Regions from separate parts of the Yersinia canariae genome, predicted to be linked through region 1. Evidence: riboswitches for the same ligand, from Rfam matches in the RefSeq annotation. Region 1 holds a riboswitch; the other holds the start of a gene.

Region 1 (7,768 bases):
GAAAGTGCTGTCTGATACATGCTGTTGACCTTCAACAACCCACGGCTATCCGCTTCCAGCCCAATCTTCTCCAGGCCTAAACCACTGGTATTGCCGGTGCGCCCATTGGCATACAGCAAGCAATCCGCTTTGACCTTTTTGCCTGATTTTAGATGGACGATAACCCCGTCAGCGGTTCCCTCTATCTGCTCAAACTCTTCGTTATGACGGATAACCACGCCGTTATTCCAGAAATGGTAAGAGAGGGCATCTGACATTTCCTGATCGAGGAAAGCCAGCAGACGGTCACGGGTATTGATTAAATCAACTTTGACACTCAAACCACGGAAAATTGAAGCATATTCACAGCCAATAACGCCTGCGCCATAGATAATAACGTGTTGTGGTTCATGGCTGAGTTGTAAAATGGTATCACTGTCGTAAATACGTTCGTGGGTGAAATCAACGTTTGCTGGGCGATAAGGACGTGAGCCGGTCGCTATCACGATGTTGTCGGCCCGCAGTGTATCGTTGGTGCCATCGGCATAACGTACGTTGATGGTATTGGCATCGATGAAACTGGCATCACCGGAGAACATTTGGCAGTGATTGCGATCATAAAAGCCTTGGCGCATGCGGGTCTGCTGGTTAATAACACGATCTGCATGGTTTAAGATATCAGAGAAAGAAGAGCTGATAGTTCGGGCATTGTCGCTGTAAAGTGGGTTTTGATTGAACTCGATAATACGGCTAACGGCGTGGCGCAAAGCTTTGGAAGGGATGGTGCCCCAATGGGTGCAACCCCCGCCCACATTATTATACCGTTCAATCACGGCAACGCGGGCACCTTGTTTGACCAACCCCATAGCGGCGCCTTCACCGCCAGGACCCGAGCCAATGACAATGGCATCAAAATGGAAGTGCTGTTGCATGTAGGAGAGACCTATTATTATACAAAATTACAACGCTACATTAACATCATCCCAAGTATAACCCAATAAACAATGGGCAAATCGCCGTGATGTGTGCTGTAAAGCGGGAATTCCGTATTGTGATGATAAGTTTGTATAACGGTTGTTACTATAAAGTTTGGTATATTGCTGACTATATGTCTTAGATTGAGAAATTGGATATCCCTTGGGTACGATTATGGGCGTCAGAGCACAACAAAAAGAGCGGACTCGTCGTTCCCTTATCGAAGCGGCGTTCAGCCAACTGAGTGCTGAGCGGAGTTTTGCCAGCTTGAGTTTGCGGGAGGTCTCCCGTGAGGCGGGTATTGCACCGACTTCTTTTTATCGGCATTTCCGTGATGTAGATGAACTTGGGCTGACAATGGTCGACGAAAGCGGCCTGATGTTGCGCCAACTTATGCGGCAAGCTCGTCAGCGGATTGCCAAGGGCGGCAGTGTTATCCGCACCTCAGTATCTACATTTATGGAGTTTATCGGTAATAACCCTAATGCATTCCGCTTATTGCTACGGGAACGCTCCGGGACGTCCGCCGCATTCCGTGCGGCAGTTGCGCGTGAAATTCAGCATTTTATTGCTGAGCTGGCCGACTACCTTGAACTGGAAAACCACATGCCGCGCAGCTTCACTGAAGCTCAAGCTGAGGCCATGGTCACCATTGTCTTCAGTGCGGGTGCAGAAGCGCTGGACGTGGATATCGAACAACGGCGACAGTTAGAAGAACGGCTGGTTTTACAACTGCGAATGATCTCCAAGGGCGCTTATTATTGGTATCGTCGCGAGCAGGAAAAGCTTGCTGTGTCCCGCGCTTAATAAGGTAAAGAAAATGATGGAACACTCGTGCTCAGAAAAACGACCTCACCGTGAAACCGGCACCCTGTTGTTGGCTTTAATTACGGGTTTGGCAATAAATGGTTCATTTAACGCATTATTCAGCGGATTTGTTCCTTTTTCAGTCTTTCCGCTGCTGACATTAATCTTGGCGGTTTATTGTCTGCACCAGCGCTATCTCAATTTTGCGATGCCGCAAGGCCTGCCAGTGCTGGTTTGTGCGTGTTTCTTACTCGGCATTCTATTGTACAGCGCGATTGTGCGGGTTGAGCATCCGGCGATTGGTTCTAACTTTGTTCCTTCGATTCTAAGTGTGGTGTTGGTATTTTGGATTTTGTTCAAACTGAAAACGCGAAAATCGGCGCAGACAGATATGAATGCCGATGCCGACACAGAGACTGACAATCAGCAGCCGCAATAGCTTTTCCGTTCACTCATCGAACCCAATAGAAAGGGCAACATCGCGTTGCCCTTATTTTGTCCCGATTTCTGCTTGTCGTCAGTTTCGTTTTTCCAGTAAAACCCCACACTCCATATGATGGGTGTAAGGGAACTGATCAAATAGCGCTAACCGGCTGATTTTATGTGTGTGTTGTAACTGTTCAAGGTTGGCGCACAAGGTCTCTGGGTTACAGGAGATATAAAGGATGCGCGGGTAGGCCTGCACCAGCTTGACGGTTTCGTCATCCAGCCCACTGCGCGGCGGGTCGACAAAAATGGTCTCGCAGTTATAACCACTCAAATCAATGCCCTTCAGGCGCTTAAACTCACGCACACCTTGCATGGCCTGGGTAAATTCCTCCGCAGACATTCGGATAATTTGCACATTATCAATATGATTGGCCGCGATGTTGTATTGCGCCGCGGCGACTGACGGTTTGGCAATTTCAGTTGCCAATACCCGATCGAAATTGCGCGCCAGCGCCAGTGAGAAATTACCGTTGCCGCAGTACAGCTCTAATAAATCGCCGCTGGCATGTTGGGTGACATCAATCGCCCATTCCAACATATGGATATTCACCGCCGCATTAGGTTGGGTGAAGCTATTCTCAACCTGGCGGTAAATCATATCGCGCCCGGCGACGGGCAACACTTCGTCGATATAGTCGTGATCGAGCATGATTTTGGTTTTTGACGCCCGCCCAATCAGTTGAAAATCAAAACCTTGCTCGCGCAACTGATCACGTAATTCTTGCGCTTTATGCTGCCATTCTTCATCTATTTGACGGTGATATAGCAAGGACGCAATCAGTTTACCGCTAAGAGTCGATAAGTAATCAATCTGAAACAGTTTATACCGCAAGATTGGCTCAGCTCTGATGGCGGTCATCAGGGCACTCATCAGGCGATTGATTAGCAGATTAGCCACCGGGAATTGCTCGACTCGAATTCGCTGCTTAGTCTGTTGGTCAAACATGATGTGGTACAGGTCGTCTTCGTCGTGCCAAACGCGGAACTCGGCTCTCATGCGGTAATGTTGTGCAGGAGAACGGAATATTTCCGGAGCAGGGGCCTGAAACGGCGACATCATCGCCTGAAGACGGGCAGATTTTTCCGCCAATTGGTGGTCGTAGCTATCTGTCGGCAGGATGTCGGGCGTCATGATTCTTCTCGTCTGGCCATTATAAAAGAGGGTTACTGCTGCGGATTGTAGGGAAAGTGGGGGTGATGTCCAGTTTTGTTGTGTTTATTCTGCGTAACAACATTGGAAGTCTAGACATCTATTTTACTTGATCGTAGCATTGCGGTCCGGCCTCATGCTGTTACTTAAACACCTAAGAGTTAAAAGGGAATCCGGTGTAAATCCGGAGCTGACGCGCAGCGGTAAGGGGAAGTTACGGCGATAGGTTTCAATCAGACACTGTCCGCAAGACGGGAAGTCATCGCCCGCTCTGTTTTTCAGAGATCCCAAGCCCGAAGACCTGCCGGTATACGTCGCAATATTCGTGGCCGTCGCGTAATACCGGCCATGGCACTGCGGCATCCGCTATTTGTGTTTGGATGCTATTTCTAATGACAATTAAAAAATATACGCTGCTCACAGCCCTTTCTGTGACAGCATTTTCTGGATGGGCGCAGGACAACACCACAACCGCTAATAATAAAGATGAAATGATGGTTACCGCCAGCCGTTTCAAACAACCCGTTTCGACTGTATTAGCACCCGCCGATGTCGTCACACGTGATGATATTGACCGCTGGCAGGCAAAAAGCCTGAATGAAGTGATGCGGCGGTTACCAGGGGTGGATATTGCCCAAATGGGGGGATTAGGTCAGGGCTCTTCCATGTATATCCGGGGTACTGAAGCTCGCCATGTATTGATATTGATTGATGGCATTCCTCTGGCTCGTACTGGTATCGTCAATAGCGTTAATCTCAATCAAATACCTATTTCCTTAGTGCAGCGGGTTGAATATATCCGTGGGCCACGTTCTGCTGTGTATGGTTCTGGTGCAATTGGTGGCGTCATTAACGTGATTACACAGACAGACCAGGAAGGCGCGCAGATTAATGCCGGGATTGGTTCCAAAGGCTATCAGCAATATGATGGCAGTGTTCGCCAGCGCTTTGGCGATACCTTGGCCACGTTAGCGGGTGGGTATCAAACGAGCAATGGCTATAACATCAAACCTGATTCACCGAATCCAATCGATAATGATCGAGATGGTTTCCGTAATAAAAATTTCTGGGCAGGATTGGAGCACCAATTCAACCAAGAGATCTCTGGTTTTGTCAGAGGCTATGGCTATACCAATAATTCTGATTACGATATTGGCAACATTTCTTCTCCTGCTTACAGTGGCGATGAAGAGCGGTTATATAACCATACTTATGATGCGGGGCTACGTTATGCTTCGGGCGCTTATTCTTCCCAATTAGTGGGCAGTTATCAGAAATATAAAGACTATAACTTTAGCAGCCAATATGGCCGCTATGGTGTGGCTACCACGTTGGACAATATGGATCAGCGCAATGTGCAATGGGGTAACACTTACAGCTTTGAAAGTGGGACTCTGAGCGGGGGTCTTGACTGGCAACAGCAGCGCTTGACCTCATCTAACCAGACCATCTCTGATACTTATAAGCGGGATAACACCGGTTTGTACCTCAGCGGACAGCAGAAGTTTGATAACGTGACGCTTGAAGCTTCTGGCCGTGCAGATAAAGACGAGCAATTCGGTTGGCACGAAACATGGCAAACTGCGGCGGGCTGGGAGTTCATTCCTGACTATCGTGTGACGGTGTCTTACGGCACCGGTTTCTTAGCACCATCATTGGGTCAGCAATATGGTTCGCAGCGCTTCGACATCATCTCCAACAGTGACCTTAAGCCGGAAGAATCGCGCCAATGGGAAGCCGGTTTGGAAGGTATCACAGGGCCGGTTGACTGGCGCTTATCGGCTTATCACAACAAAATTGAAAATCTGATTGATTACTCCTTTGATAATTCAACATTCAAAGGACATTACTACAATGTCAATTCTGCGACGATAAAAGGAGTGGAATGGACGGGGAATCTGACTACCGGCATATTTACGCACGCGGTCACACTGCAATATATTGATCCGCGAAACGATGTAAATAACGAAGTGCTAGCCCGCCGCTCTAAGCAACAAGCCAAGTATCAGTTGGATTGGACCATGTTCAACTTAGACATGGACGTTTCTTATCAGTATTACGGCAAACGCTATGACAATAACACCTCTGCGTACAGTACAACGCAGCGCGAATTGTCGAGTTATAGCACAGTAGACGTTTCAGCTGGTTATCCGGTTACTTCTCATCTAACAGTTCGTGGTAGAATTGCTAACCTGTTTGATAAAGAATACGAAACGGCTTATGGCTATAAAACCGCTGGACGAGAGTATTACCTCACAGGAAGTTATAACTTCTAATAAGGCTGATACTGCTCTTCGCCCGACAGCGCTGATTTTTGATTCCGGTGTTGGCGGGCTATCTGTCTATCAGGAGATTCGGCAATTGCTGCCGGATCTCCACTATATATATGCTTTCGACAATGTCGCGTTCCCTTATGGCGAGAAGTCCGGCGAATTCATCGTTGAGCGCGTATTGGACATTGTCACTGCGGTACAGCAGCGCCATCCGCTGGCGATTGTAGTTATCGCCTGTAACACTGCCAGCACGGTTTGCCTTCCTGCATTACGCGAACGTTTTACCTTTCCTGTCGTCGGGGTTGTCCCGGCTATCAAACCTGCGGTGCGCTTAACCCGTAATGGCGTGGTCGGCCTATTGGCTACCCGGGGCACAGTTCATGCTTCTTATACTCGTGATTTGATCGAGCGCTTTGCGACAGACTGCAAAATTGAATTACTGGGTTCATCTGAGCTGGTGGAGTTGGCGGAAACCAAGTTGCATGGTGGTGTTGTTCCGAAAGAAGCATTAAAGAAAATCCTTCATCCGTGGCTCGCAATGCGTGAACCGCCAGATACCATCGTTTTAGGCTGTACCCATTTCCCTCTATTAACTGAAGAGTTAGCACAAGTGTTACCAGAAGGCACCCGAATGGTCGATTCCGGCGCTGCAATTGCTCGCCGTACCGCCTGGCTTATCTCTTCTCAAGAAAATGTGATTTCTTCTGATGAAGAAAACATCGCGTATTGCATGGCACTGAATGCGGATACTGACGCTTTATTGCCCGTTTTACAGGGATATGGTTTTCTAACGCTGGAAAAACTGCCAATTTAACGGCGTTTTGACTAAAGAATCAGCGGTTGAAAAGTTTTTTCAAATTAGGGGTTGCAGGCTGTCAGGAACTCCCTATAATGCGCCTCCACTGACCGGGAACAACGAAACATACTTCGCCGGGTCAGGAAGAGAAAAGATAGACTTTGACTTCGAAAGAAAACAAATAAACTCTTGACTCTTCAGCGGGAAAGCGTATTATCTGCCTCCCGCGTTACCGTAAGATTCGCCGCAAGGCAAACGGGTAACGAACGCTCTTTAACAATTTATCAGACAATCTGTGTGGGCACTCGCAAGACGATATCGAAGCCTGTTTCGACAGGCAAAGAAATATCAAAGTCTTGAAGAGTGACCAAAGCAGTACACATTTGAACCTCGGTTCGAATGCATATTTGCAGAAAGTAATCTTTGAGCATCGCTACTTTCATTAGTAGCAAATCAAACAAATCTTAAATTGAAGAGTTTGATCATGGCTCAGATTGAACGCTGGCGGCAGGCCTAACACATGCAAGTCGAGCGGCAGCGGGAAGTAGTTTACTACTTCGCCGGCGAGCGGCGGACGGGTGAGTAATGTCTGGGAAACTGCCTGATGGAGGGGGGATAACTACTGGAAACGGTAGCTAATACCGCATGACCTCGCAAGAGCAAAGTGGGGGACCTTAGGGCCTCACGCCATCGGATGTGCCCAGATGGGATTAGCTAGTAGGTGGGGTAACGGCTCACCTAGGCGACGATCCCTAGCTGGTCTGAGAGGATGACCAGCCACACTGGAACTGAGACACGGTCCAGACTCCTACGGGAGGCAGCAGTGGGGAATATTGCACAATGGGCGCAAGCCTGATGCAGCCATGCCGCGTGTGTGAAGAAGGCCTTCGGGTTGTAAAGCACTTTCAGCGAGGAGGAAGGCATTGTGGTTAATAACCGCAGTGATTGACGTTACTCGCAGAAGAAGCACCGGCTAACTCCGTGCCAGCAGCCGCGGTAATACGGAGGGTGCAAGCGTTAATCGGAATTACTGGGCGTAAAGCGCACGCAGGCGGTTTGTTAAGTCAGATGTGAAATCCCCGCGCTTAACGTGGGAACTGCATTTGAAACTGGCAAGCTAGAGTCTTGTAGAGGGGGGGTAGAATTCCAGGTGTAGCGGTGAAATGCGTAGAGATCTGGAGGAATACCGGTGGCGAAGGCGGCCCCCTGGACAAAGACTGACGCTCAGGTGCGAAAGCGTGGGGAGCAAACAGGATTAGATACCCTGGTAGTCCACGCTGTAAACGATGTCGACTTGGA
Region 2 (7,768 bases), 1.9 Mb from region 1:
ATTGCCCATCGCGCTTGTGAAGTCAGATAGTGAGTATCACCAGGGCCAATGCCCACCACCGTAATCATCGGAGCGCCTCCACAATCTCATCCAATGGCCGGCTACTGCCCAGCACCTGATTATCAAAAGAGAATAAAATGGCGTCACACTGGGGTGGATTAACAGAAAAACGCATCATTTCGGCGACCCGTTCGCAGATACGCTCCGCAATGCGCGAATACACCTCCTGCCAGCCCTGGTCGGCGATTAATTCCATTGCCGCCTCTGTGGTATCACACTGATTAACTTCAAGTAATAGAGCATGTGGTGCTCCCAGCAATGCCAGATGCGCCACCAATGTTTCCATACGCCCATCGGCAATATGGCTGTGGGTGTGGAAAATACCGGCGGCCACTTTGACGAGTTTTCCGGGGTGTCCAACCAGCAAAACATGGCGGAATCCCAAGCGCACAGTTTCTTGCAACATATAGCCGACGAAATTACTCATGGTGACCACCCGTTGGCTATCCAGCCCCAAATGGTCGCGAACAAAGCGCTCGCCGTGATTACCCGGCACCAGAATGACGCGGTCTTCACCCGCCGCCCGTTTCATCTCCAACTCCAGCGCCAGTGAGCGTTTCCAACTCTCTTCTGACATCGGCGTCACGATGCCGGTGGTGCCGATGATGGAAATCCCCCCCAGAATACCCAGCCGCCCGTTGTAAGTTTTTTTCGCCCGTTCAACCCCTTCTGGCGCAAAAATTTCTATCTCCGCGCCGCGTAATGGGCCGATGACCTCGCGCACTGCGGCTTCAATAGTCTGGCGCGGGGTGCGGTTAATGGCGCTGCTGCCCACCGGCAGACCAATACCTTTACGAGTGACAGTTCCCATCCCTTCGCCACCACGGAGGGTAATTTCGGTTTGTTCAGTCAGTATTACGCGAGCAAAAATCAGCATGCCGTGGGTGGCATCGACATCATCGCCACCGTCCTTACGGATAGCCGCCGTCGCCTGTTGGCCTTCAATCAGCGGCTGCTCGACATTCAGGCACAGGGTGACGCCAGAGGGAGTGACGATAGAGACCTGATCAATCACTTGCTGGCGCAGCACCATCAGCGCGGCCACTTTTGCCGCCGCAGTGGCACACGAACCCGTGGTATAGCCTTTTCGGTATTGCTTGCCGTTGTGCCAAATGCTGTCTAATGGTTGGTTTTGCTGCGCGATATCATCACTGGCCAGACTGTTACTCATATCGCCCCCCGTAACTGGTAGAGGATGGCGTTGATAATCGCCGCCGCCACATTACTCCCCCCTTTGCGCCCCAGAGCGGCAATGCAGGGCAGGTCACTTGCCGCCAACGCATCTTTGGATTCCGCCGCGCCGACAAAGCCGACCGGCACGCCAATCACCGCCACTGGAGTCACTTGGCGCTCTAACAAACGAAATAACGCCGTCGGCGCATTGCCGAACACAAACAGTTTTTCGCCCGGTTCCGCCAACGCAACATCCACCGCCGCCATCGAGCGGGTAATGCCCTGCATCGGCGCATCGGCTACCACGCGCGGGTCACTGATATAGCAGCGGCACTCGCATCCCATCTGCTTGAGCAGTGTTTTATTGATGCCCGACATCGCCATAGTGGTATCGGTGTATAACGTGCATCCTCGGCGCAGCCCCTCGGCAATGTGAGTCAGTACATCGGGTGAGAAATACAAAATATCCAACCAGTCAAAATCTGCTGTGGTATGGATAACCCGCTTGATCACCGCCTCGTGCATCTCACTGGCAAAATGAGTGCCGGGTCGTTCAGTGGCAATAATATCGCCGATAATGGCAAAGCTATTTTGCTCAATTTCTTGCGGATTCTTTATATAGCTCATGGGGTTATCCTTATAAAATGCCGGCCAACAGCAGCCGAGCCAATGCGAATAGTAAAAGGGCCAATAACGACGCCATCATCATCAAGTGAATACTGCGCGGAATATCACTCAGGGCCACTTCACGCCGCTCATCACCCATCCAAGGTTTTTCTACTCGCTCGCCAAAGTAATCATTCGGGCCGCCAAGGCGGATGCCCAAAGCTCCGGCAACCGTGGCTTCTGACCAAGCACAATTCGGGCTAGAGTGTTGATAGCGATCACGCCAGCCAATACGTAGCGCCTGACGATAATCGGCCTGAATCAACCAAGCTGCGGCACTCAATAACAACCAACTCAAGCGCGCAGGGATCCAATTTGCCAAATCATCCATTCGCGCAGACACATAACCAATTGACCGATATTTCGGCGTTTTGTATCCCACCATCGAATCAAGGGTATTCATCGCTTTGTAGGCCATTGCCAACGGCGCGCCGCCCAACATTAGGAAAAATAGCGGCGCAATCACGCCATCGACACTGTTCTCCGCCACGGTTTCCACCACCGCACGAGTAATTTGTGGTTTCTCCAGTTGCGAGGTATCACGTCCGACAATCCATGACAGCTTTTCGCGGCTTTGTGCCAAAGACCCCTGCTTTAGCGCAGCAAAAACCAACAGTGCCGCGTCACTCAAGCAGCGCCCGGCCAACAAGGTGTAAATCATCCATACTTGCGCTAGCCAGCCGAGCCACGGGTTAATCTCTGTCATCAACCATAAAAATCCCCAACTGGTCAGCCCGGTGATACCGACCACCAGCAACCACAGCACTGCCCCGCCCCACTTCAGTGCTCGCTCGCTGCGGCAGACCGCGCGGATGGCCCGTTGCAGCACCGTAATCAGGTTGCCAATCCAGCGCACCGGATGCGGCCAGTGCGGTGGGTCACCAAGCCAATGGTCTAATAAGAAAGCAACAAACCATGCGATCAAGGTCATAGCACACCCCGGGCTGCCGTCAGCCAGCCATCCAATAAACCGGGGCGCTGAGCAAAGTGAATATGCAGGTAGCTGGCCTGAGTACGTTGCACTTGATAACCACTGCGCCAACTCTGGATAACCGCGCCATCACGCCACTTGCTGCTATCAAAAACTGGTATCAATGGGCTGGTAAAATCGGAATAATGGAATTCATGACCGCGCAGGATTTCGCCTTCAGCTGCCAACAAAGTGTCACTACGAGCCACGGCTTGGCAGTAGCCAAAACGGGTCAGTCGTTTTCCCATCCGGCTTTCACCGGCCAAAATTCCCACCATGGAATGGCGTTGCCCACTTTCATCTGTCAGACCGTCACCGAGATACATCAAACCGCCGCATTCGGCATACAGGGGGATTTGCTGATTGTGAGCTTGCTGTAACGCGGCATGCATGGCTGTATTTGCCGCCAACGCAGTAGCGTGGATTTCCGGATAACCGCCTCCCAGATAAATCATCTGACAGGCGGGTAAATGGCGGTCATGCAGTGGGCTAAAACGTTGAATACGCACCCCAGCTTGCTCCAGCAGATCAAGGTTATCGGGATAGTAAAAATTGAAGGCTTCATCTTCGGCCAAGGCCAGTGTCAAACCATCGGCCAAGGCCAACGGCGGTAATGCGGGTGGGGTGCCAACGGGAAGTTCAGTGCAAGGGGTCAGGGCGAGCAATCTGTCCAGATCGATAAATTCTTCAACCTGCTGTGCCAGCCGTTGCCAGCGCGGCGCGCTATCGGGCTGTTTGGAGACCACGCCACCTCGCTCTTGCGCCGGAATCAACCCCAAATGGCGTGATGGCAAAGCGACATCATCCATGACCGGTAAACGGCCCAGAACCGGAATGCCACAATAATGTTCGATGGCATGGCGAATAAGTTGATAGTGATTTTCTGAATTGACGCGGTTAACAATCACCCCGGCAATGGTGATATCGGGGTCAAATTGGCAGAAGCCCAGTACCGTTGCCGCCACTGATGTCGAAACCGCTTTACCATCCACCAGCAAAATAACCGGGCAGCCCAATTGCTTGGCCATCGCCGCACTGCTGCAATAATCAGGATCAGTCCCGTAGCCGTCATACAACCCCATAACGCCTTCAATCACCGCAACATCGGCATGGCGCATATGTTGGTTATATAGCCCATTGAGGGTGGCAGGTGGCAACATAAATGCATCAAGATTTCGTGACGTCACACCACTGACAGCGGTATGCCAGCCGGTATCCAGATAATCTGGCCCGACTTTGAACGGCTGCACCGACAATCCACGAGCAATCAGCGCCCGCAAAATACCCAGCGTCACAGTGGTTTTACCGCACCCACTGCTGGTTCCCGCGATGATAAATGCTTGTTTGCCTGAGTATTGCATAAAAAAATCCCGCCATTTCAAGCGGGATATGCAGTGTCAAAAAGGTGCATTTGCGCAACGACACCGCTGCGCGCATCTGATGACAACCCGCTTCCCACCGAAGGAGTTGAAACTCTTTTACTGATTTGGCAGGTCTTCTGGCTTAGCATCATCCTCCCCCGCTACCTTCCCAATCCTGTGGATCAGTGGTTTCAGCGGGGTCGTCAGCATCACAGCAGCGGGGGCTGCGGGGGATTGTCACCCCCTTCCCAATCGTGACTTTAGTGCAAGTACACGATATAACCATTTCAGTAACTACAATTATCTAATTACAGTAGATTCTGTTATTAATTTCTTTTCTTGTTATATAATTTATCTCTTTATTTACACTGTTATAACAGGCCATTTATTAATTGATAGTCTGATAGACTCTCTTAAAATTAATATACGCCTTTCTGATCAAAAAAAATGGTTAATTTTATTTTTTGCGAGTAACTTTCTTGCTTATCCACAACAAATAATTGCTATCGATAATGAAAATATCACATTAAAAACAATCAATTATACCAAAAATACCATTAAAAAAAATAGCAAGAAATTGTCATTATTTATTTTGTACTTTTAATATTAAATTTAATTTTTAAATAGACAATCTTGAATGAATAGCATGACCAATTGATATTAGATCAATAACTGTCATTCCATTTCGCTGCGTTCAGAAGAAAGTGAGCGAAATACCTGCGGTGTCACGTTGTAAGTTTGGCGGAACACTTTGCAGAAATAGCTTGTCTGGGAAAAACCCAGATTCTTGGCAATACTGGCAATGCTCCAGTCACTGTGTTGCAACATTTCTCTGGCATTGGCCATCCGTTGCTGATTGACCCAGGCATTAAACCCGATGCCCTGATATTTTTTAAACAATTTGCTGAAGTAGTAAGGGCTGAGATATACCTTTGCAGCCACTTCTTCCAGTCGCAATTCTTCCGATAAATGCGTATCGATGTAGCGCAAGGCTTTCTTCATTTTGCTGTCGTGGGGGTGAACCGGACGTATCCTACCCGGTTCTTTGCTGCCCATATTGTCATTGATCACCACAAAATTAAGATGCTTTTTGAGGCAATTCTCCACAATCAGCTTCAGTAAATCTGCCGAAGCAATCACGCGAGAAAAATCCATAATGGGCACATTGTGGAATTCATCCATCAGTACCGGATTCTGTTGCCAGTGATTATCAACATTAAGAATATCAATCAGATAAACATCCGAGTGTAGCCGCACCTGGCCACATAGAACAAACCCGACCAAATGACCTGCTATAACCAGCGGGATAGAGAAATCCGTTAGCCCGGCATGGCAGCGATAAATACAAGGTTCATTAGATTTTGAGGCCTCAAGGCCACCACAACGATCACTCATTCGGCAACGAAGGTGGTTAACCGGGTCTTGGCGCATCAATTGACAAAATGGCGTAAAATTAAATAGATCAGAAATTTCTTCGCCGTGAATATTCACCACGACTACAGCCAGCCCGGTTGCCTGAGCAAAATCCTGCGCGATTTTATTTATGAGCTCTGAGTTTAGAGAACTGGCAGAAATCATGATAAAACCTCTCAGTTAATTTTAATTTATTGTTATTAAGCTTCGTTTGTTACTATAAATCATCCCTGTAATGAACAATGTGTTACTGCTTTGTTATATTTTCATTCCTATTTGCAATGCAAAAAACCTATTTCCCTGTCAAGGTTTATGCTCTGGTGAAATGAATACAAATAACAATCCACCTTACCAGAGTCATAATCAACAGGGGACTATAATCAGTCCATTAACCAGAATAGATCACGAAATTTCCTCATCCCGTTTCAAAAAACCAAGATGAGGAAACTCACGTTGATTTATAAACTGGCTTTCTCATCCTCTAATTTACAAGTATTGCAAGGCAGGTTTTTTCCGATGAAGAAGCGATAAACTGCCGCACCGAGGCAAGCACCAATAATAGGAGCCACGATAGGAATAATGAAATAAGGAATATCACGACCACCCGTCATCGAGATTTTTCCCCAACCTGCAAAGAAGGTAAATAATTTAGGGCCAAAATCACGCGCCGGATTCATCGCAAAACCGGTTAATGGGCCAGTTGCTGCACCAATCACCGCCACCAGAATACCAATTAAGAGCGGCCCTAATGCACCGCGCGGAACACCGTTACCATCATCCGTCAGTGCCATAATCAGCCCCATCAGAATTGAAGTAATGATGATTTCAACAAATGCGGCTTGCCATACACTAATAGCCGGTGATGGGAAGGTACTGAAAATACTGGCCAGTTGCAGACTTTCCAAACTGCCACGGACCATCTGATGTGCAGTTTCAAAATCAGTGAATAAATTGTGATACAACATATAAGACAATGCTGCACCACCAAAAGCCCCTGCAATTTGCGCAATACTGTAAGGAATGACTTTGCGCGCGGGGAAACAGGCAAACAGCCATAAAGCAATGGTTATCGCGGGATTGAGATGAGCACCAGAAATCCCGGCGGTCAAATAGACAGCCAGTGAAATCCCAAGTCCCCACACGATACAGATTTCCCACAAACCAAAACTGGCACCGGCCACTTTCATTGCTGCCAGACAACTAATACCAAAAAATAAAAACAGCCCGGTGCCAAGGAATTCTGCAATACACTGAGCTTTGAGCGAGTCGTTCATAGGGTTACCCTGCTTGAAGTTATTATGATTAATACGTTGTGTTCAGTAATGCACGGCCCTTGACTCAACCACTATAAAGAGACAGAAAATGAAAGTGTTGTCGTGATTCGACATTAATTAAACAAAAACTAGAGTTCCAATAACAAATTATTGCTATTACATCGTCAAAAAAACCCTCAGAACCCTGTAAATAAGCAACTTAGGCTTTAATGAAATAATGTGATTTTCTTGCCATTTATTCTTTTCGTTATTGTTAGCAAGCTCGCAGTTTCTCTTTTAATGTGAACTCAATCTCATCTTTACACCTGCGCGCAAATACCAAAAATAATAACCAGTGTCACGAAATTAATTGTAATTATGAAGATGCAATAACCAATTATTGCCACATGATAATTAACAAATAGAGTTATAAAATAATCAGTTAAATGATTACATGACAATAATTTGTTATTTCATCGCTAACCATTCCCGCCAGTAAATTCAATACAGCCATTCTTTTTCATTGCTTGTTTGTATATTCAGTCTCAGCACGAACCTGACAACGTTATTTCTGAACATGACAATTCAAGCCAGAACAAGGCATCTGATATTCCGTCGAGGTATTTATGCAACAAGAAGCACTAGGAATGGTGGAAACCAAAGGGCTGACCGCTGCCATTGAGGCTGCTGACACCATGGTGAAATCGGCCAATGTGACGTTGGTAGGCTATGAAAAAATTGGCTCTGGCCTGGTCACCGTTATCGTCCGTGGTGACGTCGGGGCAGTGAAAGCGGCTACCGATGCAGGCGCTATTGCAGCCGCTAATGTGGGCGAAGTGAAATCAACCCATGTAATCCCACGCCCACACACC

What was found. A riboswitch is a leader RNA that binds a small molecule or an ion and turns the genes downstream of it on or off. The one in region 1 is predicted to bind cobalamin.
Positions count from the first base shown of each region.
Region 2: it holds a riboswitch for cobalamin, as region 1 does, so the genes downstream of both, F0T03_RS13740 (cobyrinic acid a,c-diamide synthase CobB) here and btuB (TonB-dependent vitamin B12 receptor BtuB) in region 1, are expected to answer to the same signal.

Region 1 is NZ_CP043727.1:142,605-150,372, forward strand. Features, by position in the region: gene sthA (Si-specific NAD(P)(+) transhydrogenase) at 1-911, opposite strand, end outside; gene fabR (HTH-type transcriptional repressor FabR) at 1,129-1,761, shown strand; gene F0T03_RS00645 (YijD family membrane protein) at 1,775-2,200, shown strand; gene trmA (tRNA (uridine(54)-C5)-methyltransferase TrmA) at 2,279-3,382, opposite strand; cobalamin riboswitch at 3,513-3,723, shown strand; gene btuB (TonB-dependent vitamin B12 receptor BtuB) at 3,793-5,676, shown strand; gene murI (glutamate racemase) at 5,621-6,487, shown strand; rRNA gene F0T03_RS00670 (16S ribosomal RNA) at 6,936-7,768, shown strand, end outside.
Region 2 is NZ_CP043727.1:2,975,054-2,982,821, forward strand. Features, by position in the region: gene F0T03_RS13720 (cobalt-precorrin-7 (C(5))-methyltransferase) at 1-68, opposite strand, end outside; gene cbiD (cobalt-precorrin-5B (C(1))-methyltransferase CbiD) at 65-1,231, opposite strand; gene F0T03_RS13730 (cobalt-precorrin-8 methylmutase) at 1,228-1,860, opposite strand; gene cbiB (adenosylcobinamide-phosphate synthase CbiB) at 1,871-2,830, opposite strand; gene F0T03_RS13740 (cobyrinic acid a,c-diamide synthase CobB) at 2,827-4,230, opposite strand; cobalamin riboswitch at 4,341-4,532, opposite strand; gene pocR (transcriptional regulator PocR) at 4,906-5,808, opposite strand; gene pduF (propanediol diffusion facilitator PduF) at 6,102-6,917, opposite strand; gene pduA (propanediol utilization microcompartment protein PduA) at 7,523-7,768, shown strand, end outside.